Linked DNA regions of Thalassoroseus pseudoceratinae. Each later gene encodes a partner of the first gene's protein in a complex. Links are inferred from orthologs where the notes say so. Each region holds a gene or a part of one and is shown in the gene's direction. Other genes may lie near its edges.

Region 1 (14,975 bases):
GCTATGACAAATCGAACAATGCGCTTAGTCTATTTGTTGCTTGCAATACTCGTTCAAACAGCGAGTTGGCAGCAGGTTGCCCATGCCGCTGAGAAACCGAATATCATTTTTCTGTTCGCGGACGATCAGAATCTTCAGTCGGTGGGTTGTTATGGTAATCCCGAGGTCAAAACGCCGCAGATGGACCGTTTGGGGCGGGATGGTGTCATTTTTGATCGGCACTATAACACCACTGCGATTTGCATGGCGAGCCGTGCAAGTGTGTTTACTGGGATGTATGAATACAAGACGGGTACGAATTTCACTCATGGAAATATGAAGCCTCAGACTTGGAAAAAGTCTTATCCCGTTCTCCTGCGTCAGGCTGGCTATCTAACGGCGTTTGCTGGCAAGTTTGGTATTGTTGTCGAGGGAAAAGGACTATGTGAAGACGATTTCGATATTTGGGGTGGCGGTCCCGGGCAGACGTATTATGCGACTGCAAGGAATAAGTCGATGGCTAAATACGCCGAGCGTTATCCACACTCGACATTGTCCTATGGGGCATTCGCGCAAGATGCGATTCGCGAAGCGGCGAAACAAAAAAAGCCACTCTGTTTGTCGATTAGTTTCAAAGCACCTCACAAGCCGGCCACGCCCGATCCCAAGTTCAATCATGTCTACGCCGGTCAAAAGTTTACGAGACCCGCGAATTTTGGCCGTGAGGCGGGGACGCATCTCTCCGAGCAAAGCAAGCAAGGTCGCCAGTATCCTCGTTTCACAGAGTGGAAATACGATACGCACTACGACGCGGAGATGGCGAAGTACTTTCAACAAGTCTATGCGATCGATGTTGCACTAGGCATGATTCGTGATGAACTGAATGCGCAAGGCGTTGCTGGCAATACTGTCATCTTCTATACGAGCGACAATGGCTATATCTGTGGAGCCCACGGGTATGGATCAAAAGTCTTGCCGATGGAGGAGTCGTCCCGTGTGCCATTGATTGTCTATGATCCTCGAAGTGCCTCCGCCGGGAAACAGCGACGGTGTTCTTCACTCACCGGGAATGTTGACTTTGCACCAACAATCTTAGAACTAGCAGGGTTGCCGATTCCTAAAAACATGGATGGTGTCAGTCTATTACCGTTGTTAGAGAATCCATCTGGAGAAGTTCGTGAACGCTTAGCCTTGATGAATACTTTTGACAAACTTCCAGTGCATAGCCTGAGTGTTGTCTCAGACGGTTGGAAGTATACGTATTGGTGGTACGGCGATGAAACGATGGCACCAACCGAGGAACTCTTTGATCTAACAACTGATCCACTTGAAATGACGAATCTTGCTCGCGATCCAAACCGCTTGACGATGCTTCGCGCGATGCGAGAAAAGTATGATGCGGAGCTCGATGCCTGGAAAGCGAATGCCGTTCCTTACAACGACTATCAGAAATATGGTGAGCTGTTCGATCGAAATGTTCCGTGGGAGAAGAAGAATTATCGGCGGATAAAGCCAGCGGGGCAATCTTCGAAGAAGACACGGACCAACGCTGCAAAAACGAGAAGACGCGAACGAGCAGTCCAGAAGTCGGCAACGAAATCGAAGTGATCGTTTCCGGAAATACTATTCAAGCTTGGTGTCATTGAAATAGGACCTAACTTAAGAATTGACGTGGTTTGATGTGTCGTGCTGTCGGTTTGGGTTACGATTCGTCTTGCGATCACTCGTTGACCACGCCGGTTCGTCGAGTAAAATGAAGTTTTGGACGTATCTCAACAAACGAAGTCGCCATGCTTGCCAAACGGATTATTCCTTGTCTCGATGTTCACGCCGGTCGGGTGGTGAAGGGGATCAACTTTGTCAACCTGCGGGATGCGGGCGATCCCGTGGAAGTTGCCGCTCGGTATGAGTCCGAAGGGGCTGACGAGTTGGTGTTTCTGGATATCACCGCCAGCCATGAGGAACGCGAGATCATCCTTGATGTGGTCCGTCGGACGAGTGAAGTGATTTTCATGCCGCTCACGGTCGGGGGCGGAATTCGCACGTTGGACGACATCCGCACGCTGCTCAAAGCCGGTTGTGATAAAGTTTCAATCAACTCCGCTGCCGTGAAGACACCAGAGTTTATCCGCGAAGCGGCGTTGCGATTCGGCAGTCAGTGTATTGTGGTGAACATCGATCCGCGGCGGGTGCCGATCGATAACGAACCGGCCGAGATGAAAGACAAGTGGCCGGAGCATCTTCAAGTCCGTCCGCATGCCAGTCGCGATGGGCAATCGGAAGTCTACTGGGACGTGCACATCAACGGCGGTCGGTTGCCGACAGGGTTGGATGCCGTCGCTTGGGCGAAGGAAGTCGAACAATTGGGAGCGGGCGAAATTGTTCTCACCAGCATGGACGCCGATGGCACGAAAGATGGTTACGACATCGAAATTACGCGGGCAGTTTCGGATGCGGTGACGATTCCCGTCGTGGCCAGCGGCGGTTGTGGTTCGCCGGATCACATGGTGGAAGCCCTGACCGACGGCAACGCCAGTGCCGCTCTGGCCGCTAGCATCTTCCATTACGGGGAATACACGATCGACGAAACCAAACGCCAACTCGCTGCCGCCGGTGTGCCGGTGCGATTGGAAACGGTCCTCTCTTGAATCGGAAGGTCAACACGCCATGAGTTCGACCGAATCGCTGACGGACATCGATTACCCCGAATCGGACGGCCAACCGATGGGCGAGACGGAAATCCATATCGAATGGATGATTCGGTTGCGTGACATTCTCAAGTTGCGATACCGCGAACGACGAGTGTACGTCGGCAGCAATTTGCTGGTCTATCCGGAAGAGGGGGTGCCGCGAAATTTCGTGGTGCCGGATGTGTTCGTGGTTAAGGACTGTGAACCCGGACGACGGCGAATCTTCCAGACATGGGTCGAAAATCGCGTCCCGAATGTTGTGTTCGAGATCACATCGCGTTCGACCCGGCGACAGGACAGCATTTTCAAGCTCCGCCAGTACGCGGAAATGGGGGTGGCGGAATACTTTCTGTTCGACCCCACATCCGATTATCTCTCTCCAGCGTTGCAGGGATACCGGTTGGTTGACGACGAGTATGAACCAATCGAAGCCAATTCCGCCGGCCGCCTGGAGTGCCGCGAACTCGGCCTTGATTTGGCGCTCTCCGAGGAACGGCTACGATTGTTCGACTCGATTGAGCGTCACGAGTTGTTAACCGAAGCGGAAACGGAAGCCCATGCCCGCGCCGAAGCGGAAGCTGAGGTCGAACGGTTGCGAAAATTACTGGATGAACGAGACAATTCGGCGTAATCTAATAGCGTCGCGACAACAATATTCTTCCCCCAATCGGGTTTCTGAGGATTCACGTTATGGTTTTGGCATCGGAATGGACCGAATCGACCTTTGAACCGGGCAAAGAAATCGAGATCGACAAGATCTTTCGGCTGGCGATCAAGCACGGTTGCTCCGACATTCACCTGCAAGTTGGTCGTCCGCCGGTGTTTCGGATCAAGGGGGCACTGCGGGAATTGCAGATGGACCCGATCGACAATGACAAAATGATCGAACTTTGCTTCCCCATGATGGACCAACGGAACCTGGACATTTTCCACCGTGATGGCGGGGCGGACTTCGCGAAGACGATGATTTCCGACGGTGAACCGTGGCGGTTCCGGATCAACCTGATGACCCAACTCAGCAAAGTCGGGATGGTGGCCCGGAAAATCGAACGCTCGATTCCGCCATTCGAAAAATTGTTTCTTCCGCCGGTCATGGAAGAACTTTGTAAATACGATCAAGGCATGGTGTTGCTCGCCGGGGTGACGGGGTCCGGGAAATCGACCACCATTGCGTCGATGCTCGACTGGATCAACCAGAACTACCGGAAACACATTCTAACCATCGAAGACCCGATCGAATTTGTGTACACCTCCGATAAGTGTCTCATCAATCAGCGGGAAATCGGGCAGGATGTGATCGACTTCCACGTGGCGATGAAACACGCGGTGCGGGAAGACCCGGACATCATGCTGGTGGGGGAAATGCGTGACCGCGAAACATTCGAAACCGCGATCCACGCTGCCGAAACCGGTCACTTGGTGTTTGGGACGATTCACGCGAGTTCCGCACCAGGGACGATTGCCCGTATTCTCGACCTGTTCCCACCGATGATGCACAAAGCCATTCGCGCGACGATGGCGATGAACATGAAAGCGATCGTCGGTCAAAAACTGCTCAAAACGATCGTCGATGTGCCTTCGCGGGTGCCGATCGTGGAAATCATGCGGTTCAACCCGACCGTCCGCAAATTGGTTCGGGAAGAAACCGACGAAAAACTTGCGGCGGCGATTCGCATCGGGAAAGACGAAGGGATGCAGCAATTCAACGACAGTCTGAAATCCTTCATCGACCGAGAATTTATCAGCCGAGCGGATGCCTTCGAAATCTCGCCGAATCCCGACGAACTCAAGATGATGCTCAAAGGGATCGACGTCAAAGCGGCGGCGATTCTGTAAACGCAGTCGAATTACGACCGAAGAACACGCGAATTCCTCAAGACGGTTGCCAGATCACGTTTCGATCGGCGACCGTCTTTTCGCTTGTTAGCAGCGTTGATCGTCGTCGATACCCCAACCATCCATATCGCAAAGCATGATTAACCGTTTTCGCTTCGGCAGATATTCTGCGGTGGCGGCTTGAAATTCCTTGTCCGAGACAACTTTGAGATCGTGGTTTTTCAGGACCTCGAGCGATAGGGAGTCTGGAAATTCATCTGAATTGCCATCCTCGGGACTGGCGACTCCACTGTCGGTTAAATCGACATAATTGTCGATTGTTCGCTCGGCCAAACGGAGTAGGCTTGCCGGTGGACGGTCTTCGATGTTAGTTCCTTTGCCAACAAGAAAAATCGAATCGGAAAGCAAGAGAATCGCCCGGCTCGTCGATTTATCGGGAGAGGGGCTGTGAAAGAAGTGGAGGATCGGATACGCCAAATGCCGATGGGAGAGTTGGTCTACCCGGCTCAGAACACTATTCAAAATATAGTTGTCCAACGTGCCACGCGATCGTCCGACCCAGGCCGCTTCGATGAATTCATCGGTGCATTGACCGACTCCAAAGATGGCTTCAGCGGTTTGTTTGCGTTCGATCCCTGCCGAGAGCACCGGGAGAAAGTACGACAAGGCCGTGGTGATGACGAGGGTTGCGGTCAACGACGCCAGATTACTGATCAGGGTCCAGGGAAATGTCGATGGCACGTAGTCGCCGTAACCCACCGATGAAAGTGTCGTTCCGATAAAGTAGAACTTCTGCATCAGATCCGTCGCCGCGCCGGTCGAGTTGCTAATGACGGAGTCACGGTGGACGGCGAAAATCAAATACCAGCCCGCGCTGAGCAACAGATACCACAGCAAGATCACCCCGATCAACATCGCTGGACCCGTCAAACCGAGGATGCCGTGAATCGACCGGCGTCGATGAATCCGTAACAGAGCCCCCCAGATGTTTTGCGTCCACCAGTTGGTCAGCGGCCCGCCACCTGACGTGCTTAACACCGTGATGAACGCGTCCCATACCACCAGCAGGATCAATGCGCCCGCAATTCCATAAATCAGCACAGACATCAAATCACACACTCCGTCAGTCAAAACCGATCGCTCTTCAATTCACGTCTCGTCTCGGTCGATCCACTTATTCTGCGGTGTCGGTTGCCAATTGGCGAGGCACACAAACAAATCGGAGACCGAGTCAGCGGTGAGGACCATTTGGTGATGTTCCAGGCGTAGGAAACGATCGTTTTCAGCTCGCTGGAACAATGCCAACAGTGAATCATAGTAACCGGCGACGTTTAGCAAACCGCATGGTTTGTCGTGCACGCCAAGTTGATTCCATGTGAGCACTTCGCAGAACTCCTCGAACGTGCCGAATCCACCGGGCATGGCGACGAACGCATCGGCCAGTTCCGCCATTTTCGCTTTCCGCTGGTGCATGGTTTCAACGACGATGAGTTCCGTCAGCGATTGGTGGGCCACTTCTTTCTTGAGCAATGCTTCGGGGATCACGCCGACGACCTCACCACCGGCGTCCAGCACCGCATCGGCAATCACACCCATCAGGCCAATGTTTCCGGCCCCGTAAACCAATCGCATCCCCCGCCGGGCAATCTCGCCACCCAATTCCTGAGCGGCCTCCTTGTAGACGGAATCCGCTCCCAAACTGGAACCACAAAACACGCACAACGCTTTGATTGGCTGACTCATCTGACTTGTGTCCTGACGTTGTTCAAAGATTTCAGCGAACCGAACGATAGTTGAGCGACTCGGGAAGTGCTAGCATATGATCGTGCATTCCCCGATGGACTGATAAAGTGAACTGACGATGACTTCTCCCCATTTCGGCATTTCGAAAGACCAACGGTTGCGGCGGTCGCAGGACTTCGCCCGCATTTATGCCGGTGGCGTGCGGGCGGCGGATGCTCACTTGCTGATTTTTGGAGGCATCAATCCGACAGGGCAGACGCGGTTTGGTTTGAGTGTTTCTAAGAAGCATGGAAATGCGGTCCGGCGGGGACGACTCAAACGGTTATTGCGGGAAGCGTTTCGGTTGTCGCAGCACGACTTGCCAGCCGGAATGGACATGATTTTCATTCCTCGTCAGAACTCCGGGGCCACACTGGCAGATTATCAACGGTCGCTTAAGTCAACCGCGCGTCGGCTAGCCAAACGGTTGCCGTCCGTTGATCGGGATGCCAAGTCGTGAGTTTGCTCCGGGGAATTCAGCGATTAATCGCGGCCGTGATGATTGGCCTCGTGCGGGGATATCAACGCTTCATTAGTCCGTTGCTCGGTCCTTCGTGCCGGTTCACGCCGACTTGTAGTGAGTACTTCATCCAAGCCGTCCGAAAGTACGGCATCCTTCGCGGAACGTGGCGGGGAGTCATGCGGATTCTGCGGTGTCACCCATTTCATCCCGGTGGCTACGATCCGCCGTGAGCGATGGCCAGACGAAATTCCACATATCAAGCTCAACGCATTTGACAGGAATCCCAGGTGAAGTCGCGATTCGCCAGTTTGTCCCCACCGATTCCCAAGGTTCATTGTTGCAATTGAGAGGAAAACGTGGCACAATCGGTGGCTCAAATAACCCCCCAAGCCTCGTCGGACTCTCCGCAATTTAGTTCGGCGAGGCCTCTTCATGCGCGATGGAATCCGTTAAGATCGGGAGTTGCTTCCAATTACTGACTTCTGACCATCGAATGACTCATGATCGAACTCACTCCCCGCGAAATCGTCGCCCGATTGGACCAACACATCGTCGGTCAACACGACGCGAAACGTGCCGTTGCCGTTGCCTTGCGGAATCGTTGGCGTTGGAGTCGGCTCTCGCCGGAGATTCGCAAGGAAGTCACGCCGAAGAACATCATCATGATCGGCCCGACCGGTGTTGGGAAAACCGAGATCACTCGCCGTCTCGCCAGCTTGACGGGGGCTCCGTTCATCAAAGTCGAGGCGACGAAATATACCGAAGTGGGTTACTACGGGCGTGATGTCGAAAGCATGATTCGCGATCTGCTCGATGCGGCCATCAACTTGGTGAGCGACAAGAAACGCGAGGAACTTAAGGACAAGGTCGGTGATCGGGTCGAGCAACGCCTTCTAGATGAACTCATTCCGCCACCGGATTTCTCAGGAACAACAGAAGAAGAAGTGGCCGCTGCTCGCGAACGTCATCAGCGTACCCGCGAAAAGTTTCTTGGGATGCTCCGCAACGGGCAGTTGGAAGATCGGGAAGTGGAAATCAATGTCGAGCAACGTGGCAACAGCGTGCAAGTTTTCGGTCCGATGGGCATGGAAAACATGGACATCGATCTCCAAGGCATGATGGACAAACTGGTTCCCAAGCAAAAGAAGAAGCGGAAACTTCCCGTCAAAGATGCTCGGCAGGTCCTCACAGATCAGGAAGCCGAAGCCATGATGGACCAGGACGCCGTCCATGAGGAAGCCATTCAACTCGCCGAACAAAGTGGGATGGTGTTCATCGACGAAATTGACAAAGTCTGTGGCAGCGAGCAAGGGCAACGCTCTGCTGATGTCTCCCGACAAGGTGTGCAACGCGATCTGCTTCCGATCGTCGAAGGGACGACGGTTCAAACCCGTTATGGGTCCGTCCGGACCGAGCACATTTTGTTCATCGCCGCCGGAGCGTTTCACCGTTCAAAACCGTCGGACTTAATGCCGGAACTCCAGGGGCGTTTTCCGATTCGCGTGGAACTCAGCGACCTCACGCAAGCCGACTTTGTTCGTATCCTCACCGAGCCAACCGGGTCGCTCACGAAACAATACACGGCTTTGCTGAAAACGGACGGGGTCGAATTGGAGTTCACTCAGGACGGCATTGAAGCTCTCGCGGACTACGCCTACCGTGTGAATCAAACCACGCAAAACATCGGTGCCCGTCGCCTTTACACCATGACGGAACGTCTCTTGGAAGATGTGAGTTTCCGTGCTCCCGACGACGGTTCGATGAAGATCGTGGTGGATGCCGATTTCGTCAAACAGCGGTTGCAGTCTGTTGCCGAAGACGAAGACCTCAGTAAGTTCGTCTTATAGACGAATTGATATGTTTCAAAGAGTGGACAAGTTCTAGTGGTCGGCTAGGACACGTCCTAGCACGATCTGACTTGTACTAGCCAAAACAATCAAGAGAAGACCATGCAAGACCCGCGAATCAAGACTCTCGCAAAAACACTGCTTGATCATAGTTGTCGGATCCAAGCCGGTGAGACAATTCTAATTGAAGCGATTGATCTTCCTGAACCGAACCTAGTTTGTCAGCTTGTCGAACTAGCAGCCGAACGCGGGGCGATTCCGCTAGTCACCTGGAAGAATAATGCGATCTTGCGAAGTCTGTACAAGACGGGTAGCGAAAAACAGATGGCATTGATTGGTCAACTTGAAGCCGATCGGATGTCGAAATGCGATGCCTACATCGGTGTGCGTGGATCGGCAAACTCCAATGAATTTGCCGACGTTCCTCAAGACAAAATGGGACTCTATCAGGAGCATTGGTGGAAGCCGGTGCATATCGAAGTTCGGGTCCCGAAAACTCGCTGGGTCGTACTACGATACCCCACACCATCGTTTGCGCAAGCCGCGAATATGAGTACCGATGCCTTTGAAAATTTCTACTTCAATGTCTGTACGACCGACTATGCCAAGATGGCGGAAGACCTAAAACCCCTTGAAGAACGGATGTTAAAAGCCGACGAGGTCCACTTAACCGCGCCGGGGACCGATCTTAAGTTTTCGATCAAAGATATCCCTGTGATCCCGTGTACCGGGCAGTGCAATATTCCCGATGGAGAGATTTTTACAGCACCGGTTCGCGATAGCGTCAACGGCACGATCGCCTATAACACTCCGTCTCGTTATCAGGGTGTTGTCTATCAAGGCATTCAGTTCCGTTTTGAAAACGGAAAAATTGTTGAGGCGACCTGCGACAACGAACCTGAGAAGCTTAACGCCGTTCTCGATTCCGATGAAGGGGCCCGATATATCGGCGAATGGTCGCTCGGGACAAATCATAATGTGAAGCATCCAATGCTAGACACGCTCTTCGATGAGAAAATCGGTGGGAGTTTCCATCTCACTCCTGGCAATGCATACGACGACGCCGACAACGGCAATCGAAGTCGTGTGCATTGGGACTTAGTGTTGATTCAAACTCCTGCCTATGGTGGTGGAGATGTGTATTTCGATGGCGAACTCATCCGCAAAGACGGGCGATTTGTTCCCGACGATCTGCAACCATTAAATGTAGGACTCGACGACTAGAACAGTACATTGTCAATAGTGGTGATTTCCAATATCAGCTAGGCAATGTCGATGACTAGGGTAGGGCTGTGAGACTCGAATCCATTTCATGTAATAGTTGTGGAGCGCCTCTGGAGGTTCCGGAAGGGGCGAACTATGTGACTTGTACGCACTGTGATTCGCGACTTGCAGTCCACCGAACTCAGAATACGCGATTCACGGAAGTGATCGACGATCTTCGTGAGCAAGTCGCTAAACTCACAAAACATAAGGACATTGAAGCACTCGATCGGGAATGGGAGGCCGAGCGGCAATCGCTGATGATTACCGGCAAGCACGGCCATACCCATGTGCCGACCAAGGGTGGGACTGTAATCGGCGGGGTCGTCATCTCAGGTTTCGGAGTCTTGTGGACAATCTTCGCGTTCGGGATCACTTCACAGATTCCCGTCGGCTTTGCCAAAATCTTTCCGTTGTTCGGGGTGATCTTTGTCACGGCGGGGATCGCAATGAGCATTCACGCGTATCGAAAAGCCGAGCTATACGAACAAGCAGAACGACGATATCGACAACAACGTGCCACACTCCTCAGTCGACTCGAAGGTCAAGAGTGAGGGTTTTGAGACAACCAATGCTATTTGCACCGATCAATGCCACGAGAAGACGAACACGATTTCGCTCTTTCGGTGAGTGTGTCTTTTCAAACTGGCTGAGAGAGGATAAGTCGCGTTTGGATTGCTTTAGGTTGTAGTTTGGTCGGCGGAAACTCGGCGCAGTGGGCTACTGCCAATATCGACGATCAAGCGTCCGATAATTGATCGCTTCGGAGAGATGGATTGCCGTGATTTGGTCTTGCTGATCAAGGTCGGCGAGTGTGCGACTGATCCGGAGGATCTTGTCGTGAGCCCGGGCGGAAAAGCCCATCTCTTCCATGGCATTCTTAAGGAGCGTTTCGGCGGCAGATTCGAGACGACAAAACTTGCGAATCTGACGGGGAGCCATCTTGCCGTTGAGAAGGTCAGGGTGCTCGTGGAACCGCTTGCGTTGGATTTCTCGGGCGGCAACAACTTGTTCGTGCATCTGCTCGCTCGTGGTCCCCGTTGTCGTGTTCGATAGTTCGCGAAATGGGACGGGGGGGACTTCAATGTGAATATCGATGCGGTCGAGCAGCGGTCCACTAATGCGATGAATATAGCGTTCAACTTGCTGAGGGCTGCACTGACATTGCCGACGAGGATCACCGCGAAATCCACAAGGACACGGGTTCAACGCGGCGACGAGCATGATGTTGGCGGGGAATGTGATGCTGCCGATGGCGCGGGAGATTGTCACGGTGTTTTCTTCGAGCGGTTGTCGAAGTACTTCCAACGTACGTCGGTTGAACTCGGGTAGTTCGTCGAGGAACAAAACTCCGTTGTGAGCCAATGAGATTTCGCCGGGACGTGGCGTGCTGCCACCACCGACCAAACCGGCTTCGCTCACCGTGTGGTGTGGGGTGCGGAATGGGCGAAGGACGATTAGTGATTGCTCGGTCGGCAAGCGTCCGACGGCACTCCAGATTCGTGTTGTCTCCAAGCTCTCTTCCGAGGACAGACGAGGGAGAATTGTCCCGAGTCGCTGAGCCAAAAGCGTCTTTCCAGTGCCCGGCGAACCAATCATCAGCAGGTGATGGGCGCCAGCTGCGGCGACGGTGACGGCACGTTTGGCCATCTCTTGGCCTTTGACATCGGAAAAGTCGATGGGGTATCGGCCGAGCTCGGAGACAGCGTTCGTCCAGGAAAATTCGACGGGATCGATGGGCAACTCGCCAGTGAAAAAGCCGACAGCTTCCGCGAGTGAACCAACCGCGATGACTTCCAGTCCCTCGACCACGGCAGCTTCGCGGGCATTTTGGATCGGCACGACAATTCCGGTGCAACCCTGCTGTCTCGCGGCGACCGCCATCGAGAGGGCACCGTTGACCGGTCGCAAGGAACCGTCCAAAGCCAATTCGCCCGTGGCGGCGTAGTTGTCGAACCGGTCCGATGTCAATTGCCCACTGGCGGCGAGGATGCCTAGCGCAATCGGTAAATCAAAACCGGCGGCGTCTTTCGGGAGATCGGCTGGTGAAAGGTTGATAACGATTCTGTCAATCGGCCGCGTGTAGCCACTGTTGATGAGGGCTCGCTCGATGCGGTGGGTGCTCTCCCGAACGGCCGCCTCCGCCAAACCGACAAGTGTGGTCTTCGGCATAGCCGCCGGCGAGATATCAACTTCCACCTCAACGGTTTTCGCGTCGATCCCGAATAGGGAATACGTCAGCAATTTCGCCAGCATTCGAGCTTCGCCTTGATGAACTCGTGATCATCCATTGATCATTGTGCGGCGAGGCGAACGCGACTGCAAGCAAGCCGGATTGATGCCGGTTCGCGAAAACTGTGTCGGTGGAGTTTGTCGGCGCGTTCAATTCGGTCGGCATGCGGCGAAAACGCTCGAACAGGACTCGGTCTAACTCACGCTGCCGACGGCGAAGTAGTTTCTGGCGGCGGCGTCGATGATTTCCGGTGTGACAGTACTCGACAATTGATGGAAGCGTTGGTAGTTCCGCATCAGATTGAGCAGGTCGCGGGGTTGGCAGAAGCGGAAGGTGCGGCCGACGGCTTTGTAGTGCTTCTCGACGAGATATTGAATCTGCGATTCGTCGCACTCCATGCCCATCTTGGTGGCGAGTTTTCCAAAGAGATTGACGAATTCCGATTCGTCCGGGTCGCGGGCTTCAATTTTGTACGGAATGCGGCGGAGGAAGGCTTCGTCGACGAGTTCTTCAGGGGCGAGGTTGGTTGCGAAGACGAGCAGTTGCTCGAACGGCATTTTGATCTTCTTGCCGCTGGGGGTATTAAGGAAGTCGTATTGTTTTTCGAGCGGTACGATCCACCGGTTGAGCAGTTCGGTGGTGCTCATGCGTTGGCGACCGAAGTCGTCCACGACGAGCGTTCCGCAGTTACTCTTGAGTTGCACGGGCGCTTCGAGCACACCAGTGGAGTTGTCGACACAAAGTTCCAGGCTTTCCATCGTCAGCTCACCGCCGACAACCACAGTCGGTCGTTCGATGCAGACCCATCGAGCGTCGACCTTGGCATCTTCGCCCAGATATGGCGGTGTTGCGGTTTCGTGCATTGTCGGGTCGAACAGTCGGACGATTTCGCCACCGATGCTAATGGCCCTGGGAAGCCAGATGGTTTTGCCGAAAGCCTGCGTGAGCCGTTCGGCCATACTGGTTTTCCCGTTCCCTGGGTTGCCGTAGAGGAACACCGCCGCCACCGACATCAACGCCTGACCGAGTTGGCTGATGACCTCGGAACCGAGTTGCAAGTCTCCGAGTGCTTTTCGCAGCGAGGCTTCCGTGGGTCGTTCCCGCAACAGGGATTGTTTGGTAACGCTGTCGCGGTACTCCTGCAACGGAACCGGAGCGGCTCCGAAGTAACTGCTGCGTTTCATCAACAAGCCGGCCCGTTCGTAGCCTTCCGGGGTGAGTTCGTGTTCGTAGTCGTTCACGCCGGCGGACCGTCGGTAGGCCACCAGTTGTTCGCTTTTCATGCGGCGGAGTTGGTCGTTGACGATCGCGAACGGCAACCGAACTTGCTCGGAAACTTTCCGAGCCGACGCCACACCAGCGTTGAGCAGAAACTTCAACGCAAGCGCTTCGATCGTGGGTTCCGTGACGCCAGCGGACTTTAAATCCCTGGGTTCTCGCGGAAACCAAGCCATTGGCGGCGTCGATGAATGCTCTGTCTGCGCCTGTGGCAACGGGCACGTTTGTGTCTCTTGCGTGTCCATCCCGGTCGATTGGCGAAGTTCGGCAATCAGGCTGGAAAGGTCTTCGCTGAGCATGGAATTCTCACTGAACGGAGGTGACGGACTCGGTATCCAAACAGAGTGTTTCACTCAGTGGAAAACAGGTGCAAACGGAAATTTTGGGGACTGTCAAGCGGCCAACTTCCGGTTCGGGAAGTTGCAAGGAGTGCCAACGGTGCGGGTTATGTCGAGACGCACACGGAGCCATGGCCTTGGTCGATGTGATTGAAGTCCAGTAGTACAGTAGGTCACGGAAAGAGGGAGTCAAAAAGAACCTGCTCGGAAGGAGTTTTGACCTTGGTACTCGTTGGGTGGGCAGGTAGAATTCACCGGTTTTGACGTTTCTACTTTTCGACGGCGAAACGATCGCTCGTTCGATTCTGGCTGAGAGTTGGGTGCCTCGTGCGGATCGCTTATTTGGATTGTTCGACCGGGATCAGCGGCGATATGACGCTATCCGCCCTGATTGATGCCGGTGTGCCGGCGGAGGCGATTCAATCCGCAATTGCCTCGCTGGGCATCGACGGTGTGCGGTTGCACGTGGATACGGTCGTCAAAGGCGGTTTCAAAGCGACGTACGTGCGGGTCGAACATCCCGAGCAACACGCCCATCGGCATTTGGCCGACGTGCATGAACTGATCGATGGTGCGACGGAGCTCACCGATCGGCAACGCGACCTCGCCAAACGCTTGTTCGGGCATGTGGCGCGAGCGGAATCGACGGTTCACGGCATGCCGATCGACCAGGTGCACTTTCACGAAGTCGGTGCGATTGACTCGATTGTGGATATTGTCGGGGCAGCGGTGGGGTTCGATTTGCTCGCCGCTGAACAAATCGTGTGTTCTCATGTTCCGACCGGCCGCGGGCAGATTTTGATCGATCACGGCGTTTGTACGGTTCCGGCACCGGGAACGGCGGAACTTCTGAAGGGCATTCCGCTGACCGATGTGCCCGTGGAAGCCGAATTGACAACGCCCACCGGGGCGGCAATTTTGACGACGTTTGTCGATCGGTTCACACCAGGTTTGCCGGAAATGCGGATCGAATCCATCGGCTACGGAGCCGGCACCAAGGATTTCCCGCAACGTGCCAACTTGCTGCGGTTGTTCGTCGGCACGGCGGTTGCGTCGGATGAAGTCGATCAAGTGGCGTTGTTGGAAACGAACCTTGATGACGTTTCGGGCGAAGTCATCGGATTCACAAAACGGAAGCTGTTCGACGCTGGTGCATTGGACGTGTACTCGACGGCGATCCAAATGAAAAAAGATCGCCCCGGTATTGTTTTGAGCGTGTTGTGCTCACCGGCGAAGGTCGACGAACTCGAATCGATTTTGTTTGAA
Region 2 (14,843 bases), on another replicon or contig:
AAGTCACTGAAGTATTCGCCGAAGTTAGCGACTCGAAGTCATCGATATCGCCATTTGAAACTCCCTGTAGTCGGACCTTCGACCTTCGCTTGCTGACAACATCGACGTGGTCGCGCCAGTTTGCTGGTAGATCGGCCACTCGCAGCTTACGCGATGCAGCCTTGACCAGGCTCAGTCCGCCATTTTCCGATGTGGCCTTTCGGTGCCACACCCACATGTTGCCACCGCAAACATCGACTGCTTGCGAAAAATCGAAGCCAGAATCCTGACCCATCTTACTGAGTGCACATCGAGCGACCGCAGCATGCTCTGTATGATTTGAGGTTTCCACGTCCTCAAAGGAAACGTAAAGGTGATAGCCGGTTCCACTTGTTGAGCGACGAACCTCGACATAATCGAGGTCCATTGCATTTTTCTTGACTTCCGCTAGCTCAGCGTCGTTCACGCCGAAGCCGTCGGCATGTCCAGAAATAGCATCGAAGTCAAAACCGACCCACCAGCTTTCCCTAAGTTCATAGTTCCAGCCAGTCGTGCCGATCGCTTCAGCATGTAGTTCTAAGGGGAACGTCATTTCGTAGTCAGGTGGTTCCGGTGTGGAGGCAGCATTTTTCGGAATTCGAATATTCCACCATTTATAGGAACCATTTGTGTAAGTGTTGCGTCGACCTTCGACAGGTTCACCTTTCGCAGACGACACGTTGATCTGGCATTCCATGCCAGGCTCAATGCGTTTAAGCATGTCTGGAGAATGATGCTTATCACTCTCGTTCTTCAGAAAATTGTGGAGGACTTCTGTAACAGTAGCCATGCTACTCTCCATACGAGTTGCGCGAGCGGAATCTGGTCGCTCGCTGGGGAAAAGAGCGATCTCGGAGGTCGAGATTCGCGAAATAGATTCGAGCTGCCGGCCGTCAAATTAGAATTCAGGGACAGCCGCTCAAGAAATGGGTTCCGCCGCCGTAATCAGAGTTGACGGTCGGCGATTGCGTTGCCTGCCCGGTTTTGACGCAGAGAGCGAGTTCGGGCGGTCGAAAACTGTAAAGGAATGACAGTTACGCGACAGAACAGAAAGAATCTGTCACTCTGGTATTCTGACGACTCAAAAAGACAGTCGCAGAATCACTTCCCTACATACTACTAGAGTGCATATTTAAGTGAAATATAGGAAAAAAAATGCCAGCTTTGACGAAGTCCCCATGCACGTGGGGGTGAACCGTGATCCTTTTGAAACTTTCGGAAGGTGTGCTCGAAGTCCCCATGCACGTGGGGTGAACCGCTGACGCTTTCTCGGAGCTGCTGGCCGATTTCGAAGTCCCCATGCACGTGGGGGTGAACCGTTCGCGACGAAGGCGGCCTGACGGCTGACAAAGAAGTCCCCATGCACGTGGGGGTGAACCTCACGAAAGCTACCTCTTCACGTTTTCGTGGCGATATCCGCACGTGTGTCACGGTATTGAAGAGGCAACGGTTGTAATTGGAAGTCGACGTTCTCCTACCGGTTTTTAGCTCGCGGCAATCTTCCCGAAATAGCCATATTCGAGGTTGACCCTCAGCCACACCTGAGCAACACAACGGCAATATTGCTACCAATTTGCTACCAAATGAGCAACATCACGAAAAAAGGACTCACGGCGATTTGCCGTAAGTCCTTTCATACCATAGTGCCCAAGAGAGGACTCGAACCTCCACGGGCGTTAAGCCCACTAGGTCCTGAACCTAGCGCGTCTGCCAATTCCGCCACTTGGGCTGTGGTTGAATGTTCGACACGAAGTCTAATCAGTTCGAATCTGGTTTTCCAGGTCTGCGAATGCCCAACTGGGGATTTTTTGATCGGTTGCACATGAACGCAGTCGTCTTATCCCTGCTCTGTGGTCGACATTACTGGGTTCGGAACGACGTTCTGCCCTACTGCATTGATCAGGTTCGGACATTCCGTCTCGTGAGTCTCTCGCGACACTGCGCTCCCTGGGTTGCGTAAGTCATTTATTTCAGGACGCTTACGTCAAGCAATCGCAACTTTCTCAAGTCTCCACATTTAACGTTTGATGATGCAACGCTTTGTCGCCTCGCGTGCTAATTGGTCGATGGGTCGACTTGTGTGGTTCCCCTACCTGGGCTGGAGGGAAGTTTGATGGCACTTTGCCGTCTGAGCGACAGTGAGGTATGGAGATTCTGATTGAGCAGTGGCCGACCGGAATGACGGAGAGTGCTGATTCTTTCCTGGCTCAACGGATTTGACAGCCGATGAACTGCCGCGAACACTGGTCGAGGTCGACCTCAAGCGATAGGATGTCGCGGAAAAACTCAATCTGGCTGAGCGCTCTTGGCCCATAGTCTGACTCAATCTTTCTGGCATGACTGGACAACGAAGGAACACGTTTGATGAAGTATTTGCCGATTATTTTTGCATTGGGAACCGCCTTGTTTTGGGGAATTTACGGGCCGACTCTCGGGAAGGCACGGAGCCCGATTGGGGCATACAGCGGGTTCAAACCCTATTTGGGGATTGGTCTGGCTTATCTGGTCATTGCCATTGTCGGTGGTTCAATTGCGATGTCGATCAAGGGCGATGACTTCTCGTTCAAAGGTGACCAATGGCCGGCACTGCAATGGGGATTCCTCGCTGGCTGCCTTGGGGCGTTCGGTGCATTATGCCTGACGAGTGCGTTGGTGATTTCGAAGGGGGATTCGCGATTAGTTATGCCGATCGTGTTTGGCGGAGCGGTGACCATCAATGCGTTGGTGAGTGCCTGGATCTACCATGGCAAAACCGAACCGAGCCCATGGATGTGGGTTGGTACTGTTGGCGTGATTATCTCGATCGTCATCGTCGCGATGAACATTCCACACCCCAAGAAACCGGCCTCCGCCCCGACATCGCCTTCTTCAGAGGCCGCCTCCAACGAAGCTCACTGATTCGCCAAATACGGTCGGCAACGGCTCCGCGTGATGGTCAAACTTCTCGTTTCCATTAACGGACTCGCCACGACACAGACGAGCAATCGTCGTATCGAGGAACAAATCCAGACGCGGACCAGTCAGATGCCGTCATGGTCGCTCCTGTTGAGATCGATGGTTCCCGTTGGTGTGGGATATTGGATTCGGTCATCCCAATGGAGTTGGGGAACATCGATGTCGCTGGAGCTACAGAATTCCGCAGTCGGGTATCGGGGCCTGATCGCGGCCGACGAACGTTGAACCATCACCGTGATCAGGAACGTCCTTAACGCCCGTCTAGAGGACGCAACCGCTCGCCACAACACGAATCGCGTCCCAGACAGCATTCGGTTGGGCCATCATACCAACGTGAATTGATCGACGAGTTGCATCAATTGCGTTGTGAAATCGAAGTGCCCCAACAAAACTCGGGCGATTCGGGAACACCGTCTTCGTCAACGAAACGAGCCGGTTCCGACACCACCTGGCCGAGGGACCCGGAAAAACGATACACCGACTTTTGAGGATTCTGGCATTCCGATCGCTCCGGAACAGGGCAAACCAGCTGCGTCCCGGTCGATCGAAGAAACTAAATCAGAATCCGGTCTGCCGAGTGAGCCTCAGCCAGAACCGAGCAAGACATTGATTCCCAATGACAAGACATCAGGTTGAAAGTTAGACTTCTGCCGTCAGGAAATCGGTCGATTTTCGCGGATTAGTCGGTCAATCGGAGTCGTTTTCGGGCGAAGTGGATGGCGTCAATCAAAGCGTCCACTTCATTCATTGTGTTATAGATGGCGAAGCTGGCGCGAGTGGTCGCCGACAGCCCCAACTTTGAGTGCAACGGCATCGTGCAATGGTGGCCATGACGAACAAACACTCCTTTGCGGTCCAGCAGATTCGCCATATCCTCCGGATGCATCCCGTCGATGGTCATGCTGCAAATGGCCCCCTTGTGTTCAGGAGATGGGCCATAAATCTTCATTCCAGGAATGGAGTTGAGTTGCTCGGTGGCGTGCTCCAGCAGGGCTTGCTCATGGGCGTGGATGGCATCGAAACCAATCTCGCTTACGAAATCAATCGCCGCCCCCAATCCAATGGCCTGGGTGATTGGTAACGTCCCGGCTTCGAACTTTGCGGGAATCTCCGCCCAGGTGCTGTGATCGTCGAAGACCTGCGAAATCATGTGCCCGCCGCACAAGAACGGGTCCATGTCTTCGAGTAATGCCCGTCGTCCGTAGAGCACACCAACTCCGGACGGACCGTAGAGTTTGTGACCGGAAAACGTGAGAAAATCTACGCCAAGTGATTGCACGTCAGTCGCACCGTGTGGCACGCTTTGCGCTCCATCGACGAGGACAACAGCCCCGATGGCATGGGCTTGCTTGGTGATTTGCTCAATTGGAGGCATCGTGCCGAGGACGTTCGACATCCCTGTGATGGCGACGATTTTGGTGCGTTCGCTGAGTAGCTCCGCAAACGCCCCGAGATCGACACGACCGTCTTCGGTGAGTGGCGTCAATTTGACGATGGCTCCCGTGGCCTTCGCAACAAACTGCCATGGTACAAGGTTGGCGTGATGTTCCATTTCCGTCAGCAGGATTTCGTCACCTGGCTTCAGGAATTTCCGCCCCCAACCGTTCGCGACCAGGTTGATTCCCATCGTCGTTCCCGAGGTGTAGACGATTTCCTCGACCTCGGCCGCCCCGATGAATTTTCGGATTTTCTCTCGCGTGGACTCCAATTCGTCGTCCACCATGGCACCAAATTTGTATACGCCGCGATAGGCGTTGGCGTAGTAGTTCTCCTGGACTTCTCGTTCTTTGTCGACCACACAACGTGGCTTCTGCGTCGTCGAAGCGTTGTCGAGGTAGACCAGCGGCCGTCCCTTCGGCAGCGGTTTTCCGAGGATCGGAAATTCGGCGCGGATGGCTTCGACATCGAAGGACACAGACGTGGAGACACTCATTGTGATCGGACTTTTCGAGGAGGGAGATACATCGTAACAATGCGGTCGATTCAGGCCGCCACCTGAGCAGCCAACTCGCGGATTCGCTGAACCATGCCGTTCAATCCATTTTTCCGAGCAGGGCTCAGATGTCGATCCAAACCCAATTCGCGAAAGACTTCGCGTGGCTCGATATCGAGGATCTCCGCGGGAGACTTGCCGGAGTACAGAGTTAGCAGGACCGCAATCAACCCTTTGACGATCATTGCATCGCTATCCGCGATGATGTCGAGAGTTGTGCGGCCGTCTTCGGTTCGCACGCGGGTGATCAGCCACACATTACTCTGACACCCATGCACCTTGGTTTGTTCGGTTTTCTCGCTTGATGGCATTTCGGGGAGGTCAAACCCCATGTCGATCAGGTAGTCGCAACGTTCCTCCCAATCGCCTAGAAACTGGAATTCGTCTATCAATTCCTCGATTGTCATTTCCGACATCGGTGCTGTTCGATCTTTCTCAGTGGAATTCGTTGGATGATTGTCTTGCATGTCTGCATTCTAGGCATCCCACGAGCATGGTCCAAGGGACAGTTACGCCAGTTGCCGATGTTGACCCGAATCGCTAGCCTGAACAATGACGAAACTGGACCACAACCACAGGGATCAATTCATGTCTCGAAATCCGCGCCCGAAACAAAAAGACATTTGGCGATCGACAACGGTGCTTTCCGTTCGACGCGGTGGCACGGTGGCCCTGGGTGCGGATGGACAGGTCACATTCAACAATACCGTTATGAAATCGGATACCCGCAAGGTTCGGCGGGTACTCGATGGAAGCATGCTCGTCGGTTTTGCCGGCTCGACTGCCGACGCGTTCGCCCTGCTTGAGCGTTTTGAGACAAAAGCCAAGGATTACCCCGGAAATATCACGCGAGCCGCTACCGAATTGGCCCGTGATTGGCGAACGGATCGGGCGTTGCGACGGCTGGAAGCGTTGATGATTGTGGCCAACAAGGAACGGACGTTGCTTCTTTCCGGCAACGGAGATGTCGTGCAACCGACCGACGGAATTGTCGGCATCGGGTCCGGTGGTCAATATGCGACGGCGGCCGCCCGTGCTCTGGACCGCCATTCCGATCTTTCTGCGACGGAAATCGTCCGTGAAGGACTCAAAATCGCCGCCGAAATCGACGTCTTCACGAATGAATCAATCATCATCGAGGAACTGCCAAGCGACGAATAACGGGTGCTCAAAGTTGTCAATCCTCGCGAGTCACAGTTTCCAACGACGTCATGTTCGACTCTTTGCAACAGTCATCGACGAGGATTAAACACCCAACGCCCTACTTGAGATGAGCGTTTCTAAATCGCGATTCAGCCCCCCTTTGGAATCGGATCGACTGAACACAACTGATTGAAAGCCAACACATGCGAGCCTCCGCATCAACTCTTTTCGACGCCAAACACTGGCTTGTAAACTTCCTCGCTGTTGCATCTCTGCTGACGTGTGGAATCCAGGCGTTGGCCCAATCTCGGCCGAACGTCATCATCGTGATGACCGACGACCAAGGTTATGGTGAGTTCTCTTGTCACGGCAATCCGATTGCGGAAACTCCGAACATCGACCGCCTCGCGTCACAGAGTGTCTGCCTCACGGACTTTCATGTCTCGCCAATGTGCACACCGACCCGTGGGCAACTGCTAACAGGGTTGGATGCGTTCCGTAACGGTGCGATCAATGTGAGTAGCGGACGAACGCTGCTGCGTCCCGAACTCGAAACGATGGCCGACATCTTTCAGTCCGCCGGTTATCGCACTGGGATTTTTGGAAAGTGGCATCTCGGGGACAACTATCCATTCCGACCAGAAGACCGAGGTTTTGAAGAAGCCCTATGGTTCCCGTCTTCACATATCAACAGTGTGCCGGATTATTGGAACAACGACTACTTCAATGATACGTATATTCACAATGGCGACCGCGAAACCTACAACGGTTATTGCACGGATGTTTTCTTCCGCGAAGCAATGAAGTGGATGCAACGCCAGCCAACTCAGCAATCGCCCTTCTTTGCGTATATTCCTCTTAACGCCGCACACTCCCCTCATTTTGTCCCAGACCATTATCGCAAACCAATTCGGGACGTAATCGCAAAGAATCCAAAGATCGTCGAGAATCTTACCCCTGCTAGACGAGAAGCCCTGATCAGTTTTCTCGCAATGGGGGCGAACATCGATGAGAACATGGGCCAGCTAGATCAGTTTCTGAGAAAGAACGATCTTTTTAACAACACGATTGTTGTATTCCTGACCGACAACGGCAGCACATTCGGAGACACCTATTTCAACGCTGGTATGCGAGGACACAAGACTCAACTTTGGGAGGGCGGCCATCGCGTCCCATGTTTCATTCGTTGGCCGAATGGCAAACTTGGCAAGCCTCGTGATGTTGACAGTCTCGTACACGTCCAAGATCTCTTACCAACCCTAGCGGAACTTGGGCAGATTTCATCAATTCCAAACCACCTTGATGGGATTAGCTTGGCACCAATACTCAAAGGTGAACAAGACGCCTTGGCTGACCGAATGCTAGTCATCAACTATAGCCGAATGCCGCAATTCAAAGTCACCTACACTCGTGAAAACCCCGCGATCCCACATCGCGACGGTGCCGCCGTTTTGTGGAAGCATTGGCGTCTGTTAGAAAATCAACGGCTGTACGATTTGCGAACCGACCCGCATCAAGATCATAACGTTGCCGCAACTCATTCTCGCGTCGTGAAGCGGATGCAACAACATCTCGACGAATGGTGGGATGGTGTCAAGGGCGATGTATTCGAACCGCAACGAGTCATCATCGGTCACGACGCGGAAAACCCAATGTTGCTAACAGCCTGTGAATGGCTTGATGTCTTCGTCGACCAACAGCAGCAGATTCGTCGCGGCGTGAGAAAGAACGGAGTTTGGCATCTCACGGTGGCCGAGCCGGGAACCTACACGTTTGAACTTAGACGATGGCCACGCGAGAGCCATTTAAGGCTCAATGCAAATGCTCCCATGACGAAGGTCACTGATGGGCAGTTGCTGAGAGGGCGTGCATTGCCAATCGCTTCGGCCAAACTAAAAATCGGGGACACATCAAAAGCGGCATCGCCACAATCCAACGGAGAATCAGTCGAATTCAACGTGGATTTGGAAGCTGGACCGACGACAATGCAAACATGGTTTCTCGATGAGGAAGGCAACGAAATCGTTGGTGCCTATTATGTCTACGTAGAACGAGTCACCCCCGCTGAGAAGCAATAGCCCAACCACCGCAGCCGCGACCCACAAACAAATGAGGAACTCCTGATGAAATACAGCCGACTCGTTATAGCAATTCTCTCATTAATTTCTGGTGTCCATGTTCATGCAGATGACGTTTTTCACGCGCAGGGAGAATTCGCGGGAGAACCAACAGCAACGAGCGTGCTGCTACAATCTCGACTCACAGCAATCCCAGGGCCAAAACTGGATCCATCCGGTGACGTTCCGGGGGCAAACGGTGTGGCATTTTTTGAATGGAGCGACTCGCGGAACTTCAAGAAAACGAATCGGACCGATTGGCTGAAGGCGACACCAGACGATGACTATATTGTCCGCGCAGAATTAACTGATCTCGATCCCGGAACTCGGTATTTCTATCGGCTCCACTTCGGAAGTGACAAGTCAAATACCAAGAGCGGCCCCATCCGTGAGTTCAAAACACTGCCGGCAGAAACGTCGGACCAAAAGGCCTCGTTCATTATGGGTAGCTGCCAGAACTATGCTTTCTTTATGTATGGAAAGAACAGCAAGAGCAAACTGGCGTCTGAGAAAGACCGAAAACTTGGGTATCCCGCCTATTCTGCAATGCTCAAACTTCGGCCAGACTTTTTCATTGGCACGGGTGACATTGTCTACTATGACCACCCGGCGAAGACTGCCGCAAAAACTCGACCAGAGCTTCGGGAAAAGTGGCATGAGCAATTTCGGTTGCCCCGTCTGGTCGAGTTCTACGGTCAGACCGCTGCCTATTGGCTGAAGGACGATCATGACTATCGATTCAACGACTCCGATCTCAAGTCTGATCGCAAGCCATCACCTGACACGGGCATTGCGATGTTTCGCGAACAAATGCCGATTCTGCCAGCGGGAGATCTTGCGTCACCGACCTATCGCACGCATCGCGTCCACAAGCATCTGCAACTCTGGTTCTTAGAGGGGCGTGACTATCGATCACCGAATCGAATGGAAGATGGTCCTCAGAAATCGCTATGGGGTCCCGTACAAAAGCAATGGTTGCAGACAACTCTAAAGAAGAGCGACGCCACTTGGAAAGTCTTGATCTCGCCGACTCCAATGGTCGGACCAGACTCCAAAAACAAGAAAGATAATCACGCCAATCTCGGTGGCTTCCGCCATGAGGCGGATGCGTTCTTTCGATGGTTACAGGACAATGAACTCGAAAATGTGATGGTGTTTTGCGGTGATCGTCATTGGCAGTATCACAGTATCCATCCCCTTGGAATCGAAGAGTTTTCCTGTGGCGCGTTGAATGACGAAAATGCAATCATCGGGTCCTATCCTGGGGCGAAGAATAGTACCGACCCTGAAGGAAAGGTCAGGCAGCCATTTCACTATGCCAAACCTTCTGGTGGTTTTCTCTTTGTCACGGTTGACTCAATGCCCAACCTGACAATTGATTTTCGCAATGACGAAGGCACATCGCTCTACAAAGTCAGCAAGTCAGCCGACGTCGAAAACTAGTTGAAGTCTTTCGAGTGTCTACAACTCTTCAAGATAGTACCGCCGCTGGCGATCTCCGGGGACGAATTTACCTTGTAACGTGCTTGGTTGAGCGACTGTAGCTTCATTCTGCTACAATTGTGGTATGTCAAAAGCACCTTATGGATATCACGGTCGCTATCTGCGTATCGATCTAACCGACCAATCGACAGAATCCGTCGCGATCCCTCCGAGCATCCTTCGACGTTATCTTGGTGGTGTCGGTCTGGGCACCTGGTTGTTGTTACGGGAATCGCGAGTTGGACAGTCGCCGCTCGAACCTGCCGCTCCATTGATCTTTGTGTTCAGCCCGCTTGTTGGCAGTCCTCTGACAACGTCGGCGAAGTTCGCAGTTCTGGCTCAATCCCCCCTGACCCACAGGATCAACGATTCCCTTTCTTCATCGCACTTCGCGATTGCAGCTAAGAAGACCGGTTACGATGCATTCGTTCTTGTCGGACAAGCCGAGTCACTCACAACGGTTTTAATTGAGTCTGATGACATACGGTTTGAACCGGTACCCGAGTTTCTTCAGCAGACTCTGCCCCAGACCCAGAAGTCGCTGATTGACAGATTCGGTTCTAGTTGGCGGTTCGCAGCCATTGGCCCGGCTGGTGAGAATCTTGTGCGATACGCGACCATTTCGAACGAGGGTCGTCATGCGGGACGTGGCGGTCTCGGTGCGGTCATGGGTTCAAAACTGGTGAAGGCAATTGGTGTACGGGGGAATCTGACGACGAACTACGCCGACCCCGACGAGTTGATTCGTTTGAGTCGTGATCTGTCCCGACGATCGTTCGGCCCCGCAACCGCAAAGTATCGGGAATTGGGCACTGTTGCGAATCTGTTGACCTTCAATCGGTTGGGAACCCTGCCAACACGGAATTTTCAAGCGGGTTCGTTTGCAGAATCCGATCGCTTGGCTCCCGAGACCATCAACGAGTCGCGGCGAAAAACTCAGTCGAGTTGTGCCGCCTGCACAATTGGCTGTGAACACATTTATCACAATCCCGGTGAGGATGACGACGCGGCGGGAGTTCGTCTAGAGTACGAAAACTTGTTCGCCCTAGGGCCCCTCTGCGGGATCTCTGATCCGGACACGGTATTGCAAGCATCGCGGCTTTGTGATGACTTCGGTCTCGATACGATCAGCACCGGAGGAACGATCGCCTTTGCGATGGAATGTGCGGAGCGAGGTCTTTGGGACGTTCCTGACCTACGTTTCGGAAATGGAAATGCTCTTCTATCCGCGATCCGCGCAATTGGTCGAGGCGAGGGAATCGGTCCCCAACTGGCGTTGGGAACGCGGGCGTTGGCTGAAATGATCGGACCGGAGTCGGCCGAATTTGCTCCGCATGTCAAAGGATTAGAGATTCCCGGATACGAACCGCGAGCGCTCCAAACCATGGCACTCGGTTTTGCTGTGGGAACCCGGGGGGCTGACCACAACCGATCGGGGGCGTACCAAGTCGATTTCTCAACACAAGTCGATCGACTTGAACTCAGTCCCGATGCTGTGGAACCGGCAATCCGTACGGAGAACGAAGCCGCCGTCTTGGACTCTCTGATCCTCTGCAAATTCCTGCGAGGTGTGTTCGAAAATCAGTTCGAGGAGTTGAGCAAGCTGCTACGCCCCGTCACCGGTTGGGGAATGTCTGCTGACGAACTTAAACAGACCGCGTGTCGGATCGTCACGGCGAAAAAACTCTTCAATATCCGACAGGGGTGGACGCCCGCCGAAGACACGCTCCCGCCCAGATTTCTCAAGGACGAATTGCCAGATGGAGCAAGCGCCGGTGCACGGCTCTCAAGTACGCACCTACAGCATTTGATCACCAATTATAACAAACACCGCGGTTGGACGGACGACGGTTGGCTGCCTCCTTCGTTAGTTGCTTCGATTGAAAACGATCTCTGACTTCAACAGAGACTTTCATAACTGACGTCGCACTTGAGCCAAAAACCGCCTTTCCGGAAAAATTTTCAAAGTTGCCGTTAAACCTTCATTCGCTGGCGTCCGCACCAAACACTCCCGATGAAACGCAAACCACATAACCTATTTTGACAAAACCACTTACACCCAAAACCATACCGACGACCTGCCAGGCTTCGGTGTCGAAACCGGTTCTAAAGATCGGGGATTCGCTGATCACGGCATGATGACGGATCAACTTGGGCTTTTGCAAAACCTGCAAAATCGCATATGCTTATACTAGATCGGTCTTAACTCTCAATACTCGAATGATTCGACTGGGGAGGCGATATGGCAAAACTGAATCGAGGGAGCGTTCATGCCATTCTTGGGATGCTCGGTCTTGTCTGTGCGTTTTTTTCTGTCCAGACACGGTGCATGGGTTGCACGATTGCCGTGGTTTCTGGCCGCGTCACTCCGGATCAACGTCCGCTGTTATGGAAGAATCGTGACACGAGCACCCGTGAGAACGATGTCCGTTATTTCGATGACGGTGAACTGCAATGCGTCGCGGTTGTGGATCAGCATGATTCCGACCGAATTTGGATGGGAATGAACGAGGCCGGTTTTTGCATCGAGAACTCGCTTTCCAAGGACCTGCCTCGTGGTAGTTCACGGGGCTACGGGAACGGCCGGTTTATGAAACAGGCGTTGCAGACCTGTCGCACGGCGGCCGATTTTGAGACGCTTCTTGATCGAACCAACCAATCTGGTCGGCGAACACGAGCCAACTTTGCCGTGATCGATGCCGAAGGCGCGGCAGTTCTCTACGAAGCTGGTCACCGAAGTTTCGCCAAATTTGATGCGAACGATCCCCAGACTGCTCCTGAGGGTTTCATCGTCCGTTCGAATTTTTCCATGACCGCCTCAAAACCGAAGGCGCTCAAGCTGGGTGGTTTTGAAAAGGTCTACTCAGGCAATCGTTACCTGCGAGCTGAGCGATTGCTACGTCAGGAGCTCGAGCAGACCGGAACGATCGATTACCGATTTTTCCTTGAGACTTGCAGCCGTGATCTTTCGGATGGCATTAATGTCGTCACGCCGAATCGAAAGCTGATGCCGGTGGTCGATACCCGTTCGACAATCAACCGGTTCAACACGGTTTCTGCGGCCGTTTTTCAAGGTGTGCGGGATGGTGAGAGCAGCGATCTGACAACAATGTGGACGATGTTGGGAGAACCAGTGTTCTCTGTCGCTGTCCCGTTCTGGGTCAATACGGCACGTTCCAAGCGACTGGCAGAACGAAAAATCAAGATGGACCACCTGTGTGCGGCGGTCTACGAGATCCGCCAGGCCAACTACGCGTCAGACAATGAACAGATTCTGCAGACTCGTCATCTGAATCAGATTTGGAGTCGCACAATTCGGGCGGAAAAGGAAATCGTCGATCGGACAACCGTTCAATTGTCGCAGTGGCGAAAGACAACCCCGCCAGCCCACACGCTGTTAAAGTTCCAGGAAGCGATGGCCGCCATTGCATTGCAGGCCCTGCTGGATGTGCCCGTGGGTGACGCTACGGTTGAGCCTGCGATTGCTGAAAATTAGTCGAGTTGGGGCTCACAATTTGTTCGTGGAATGCCGGTGAGACCGAAGGCGGTCTCACCGGCATTTTCTGTTGTCCTCACTACAGACTGCGAACGTTCACCACACGCCGAAACTGTTCAAAATCCGCGAGATCACGGTTCGATTCAACCGACCAGCGTCTTGCATATGCATTGCATTTTCCGGTTCTACGGAGAATGCGGATTATGCAGGGAAAAAATTTCAAAACGCTGGGAATGCTTCGTTAGGAATCGCGAACATGTAACAATTTCCATGCTAGTGTTCCCTGTGCCTTTCATGCTCAAACCAGTTGAGTTTGATGATTCGGCAATGTGATTGGGGGGAAAATGCTAGTCTGTCATGCGATCGCGGTGAATCTATCCGGCATTCTTGAACGAATGCTCGATGGTGGTTTCGTTGTCGTTTTAGCATTGATTTGTCTGATCCAGTACATACTTCACCTCCACTACGTTGCCCAGACTAACCGCGAATACCGAACCAACAGCGAAGAACTCAAGACCCTGCGAGACGAACAGCGTGACATCCAAGCCGAGCATGAGCTGACGCGAATGGAGAATCGGTTGCTCTGCGAGTTTGTTTCACAATCGACGATCCGATCTGGGCTCGATTTGATTCTCAAGCGGTTTGCGAGCGACGATGTCCGAGACTTTGCAGCGTTGGTTCGAATCGACGAGCCAGAGCGACACGTTTGCCGACATCATCAACTGTCGAGCGAATCTGTGAATCGTCTGGTCTTTGACGAAAGCCTAATCGAACGGCTCTTCCCCGGTTGTGTATTGCACCTGACGGGCGATGAACTGGAAGCCACTCGACTTTTTCAAGGACTTGCAACTCGCGACCAAACGAAGGTCAAGCATCTCTATCTCATCGGGCTCGGCCAGAAATCGGAACTGACCGGGATTCTGCTGACAACGAATCTGTATCCAGCCGATGCCGCCAAAGAACAACAGATTGAACTGGCAAGCCGATTGGCGGCTAACATCGCTGGCAATGTCGAACGTTTCTATGCGTTCGAACAGAAAGAAGATCAGTATCGCTTAACTCGGGAGATGCTCGAACTCCGTAACGTGACAGATCGGCAATATGATTCGCCAATTGAAATGGTCGGAGCATTCCTGGCGAAACTGTGTGGAATGGTGCGTGCCGACGCTGGAACGGTTTATGTTGAACAAGCTAACCGCGAGGCGGGTGGTTCGAGTGAACAAGAACCGATGGTGCGTGTTTGGGGGGATGTCCCGCAAGAACTGCGAACCACGTATCAGCAAGTCGAATGGGAATTGATTACATCGTATCATGGGCGTCGCGAGGTTCTTCTTGTCAACCGAAACGACGCCGGTGAAAACTCCACCATCGGCAATGCCGTGCTTGCCCCGCTGATTCAAAAGAATCGTTGGGTGGGGGCGTTCTGTCTTTCGCACCTTGGGAAATCTTCCAAATCGTTCAATCGACATGACCGGGAACTCATCTCCTGGTCAGCGAACCATCTCGGAGAGACTTTGGTTCGGGTGCAGACCATCGTGGAAATGGCACGTCATGCGAACCGAGACAGCTTGACCGATCTGGCGAATCGCCGATTCTTTGATCAAGCGATTCGGGAGATGATTGAATCGGCACAAGAGGA

The links.
Region 2: the proteins of hslU (region 1) and hslV are in contact, whole or in part, in a solved structure (PDB 1G4A), measured with the Escherichia coli proteins. The link is inferred for Thalassoroseus pseudoceratinae from one-to-one orthologs.

The regions. Positions count from the first base shown.
Region 1 is NZ_JAALXT010000006.1:201,168-216,142, reverse strand. What follows is about bases 6,468-9,423. They hold hslU (ATP-dependent protease ATPase subunit HslU), read left to right. Parts: upstream 6,468-7,250; coding sequence 7,251-8,597; downstream 8,598-9,423. Other genes in these bases: G6R38_RS21410 (aminopeptidase), read left to right, coding at 8,700-9,423; yidD (membrane protein insertion efficiency factor YidD), read left to right, coding at 6,786-6,980; rnpA (ribonuclease P protein component), read left to right, coding at 6,468-6,747. Also shown: G6R38_RS21455 (sulfatase family protein), read left to right, coding at 4-1,587; imidazole glycerol phosphate synthase subunit HisF, read left to right, coding at 1,770-2,627; G6R38_RS21445 (Uma2 family endonuclease), read left to right, coding at 2,647-3,300; G6R38_RS21440 (type IV pilus twitching motility protein PilT), read left to right, coding at 3,360-4,505; G6R38_RS21435 (ion channel), read right to left, coding at 4,593-5,612; G6R38_RS21430 (LOG family protein), read right to left, coding at 5,655-6,248; more of rnpA, read left to right, coding at 6,367-6,467; more of G6R38_RS21410, read left to right, coding at 9,424-9,821; G6R38_RS21405 (zinc finger domain-containing protein), read left to right, coding at 9,890-10,414; G6R38_RS21400 (YifB family Mg chelatase-like AAA ATPase), read right to left, coding at 10,581-12,116; G6R38_RS21395 (AAA family ATPase), read right to left, coding at 12,288-13,670; nickel pincer cofactor biosynthesis protein LarC, read left to right, coding at 14,037-14,975. UniProt on the Escherichia coli protein: ATPase subunit of a proteasome-like degradation complex; this subunit has chaperone activity. The binding of ATP and its subsequent hydrolysis by HslU are essential for unfolding of protein substrates subsequently hydrolyzed by HslV.
Region 2 is NZ_JAALXT010000003.1:685,132-699,974, reverse strand. What follows is about bases 4,517-7,340. They hold hslV (ATP-dependent protease subunit HslV), read left to right. Parts: upstream 4,517-5,554; coding sequence 5,555-6,127; downstream 6,128-7,340. Other genes in these bases: G6R38_RS12790 (arylsulfatase), read left to right, coding at 6,313-7,340; G6R38_RS12800 (SufE family protein), read right to left, coding at 4,957-5,382; G6R38_RS12805 (aminotransferase class V-fold PLP-dependent enzyme), read right to left, coding at 4,517-4,906. Outside these bases: G6R38_RS12825 (DUF5906 domain-containing protein), read right to left, coding at 1-808; G6R38_RS12815 (hypothetical protein), read left to right, coding at 2,383-2,916; G6R38_RS12810 (hypothetical protein), read left to right, coding at 2,950-3,198; more of G6R38_RS12805, read right to left, coding at 3,653-4,516; more of G6R38_RS12790, read left to right, coding at 7,341-8,187; G6R38_RS12785 (alkaline phosphatase D family protein), read left to right, coding at 8,233-9,669; G6R38_RS12780 (aldehyde ferredoxin oxidoreductase family protein), read left to right, coding at 9,794-11,605; G6R38_RS12775 (C45 family peptidase), read left to right, coding at 11,951-13,204; G6R38_RS12770 (GGDEF domain-containing protein), read left to right, coding at 13,549-14,843. UniProt on the Escherichia coli protein: Protease subunit of a proteasome-like degradation complex believed to be a general protein degrading machinery. The complex has been shown to be involved in the specific degradation of heat shock induced transcription factors such as RpoH and SulA.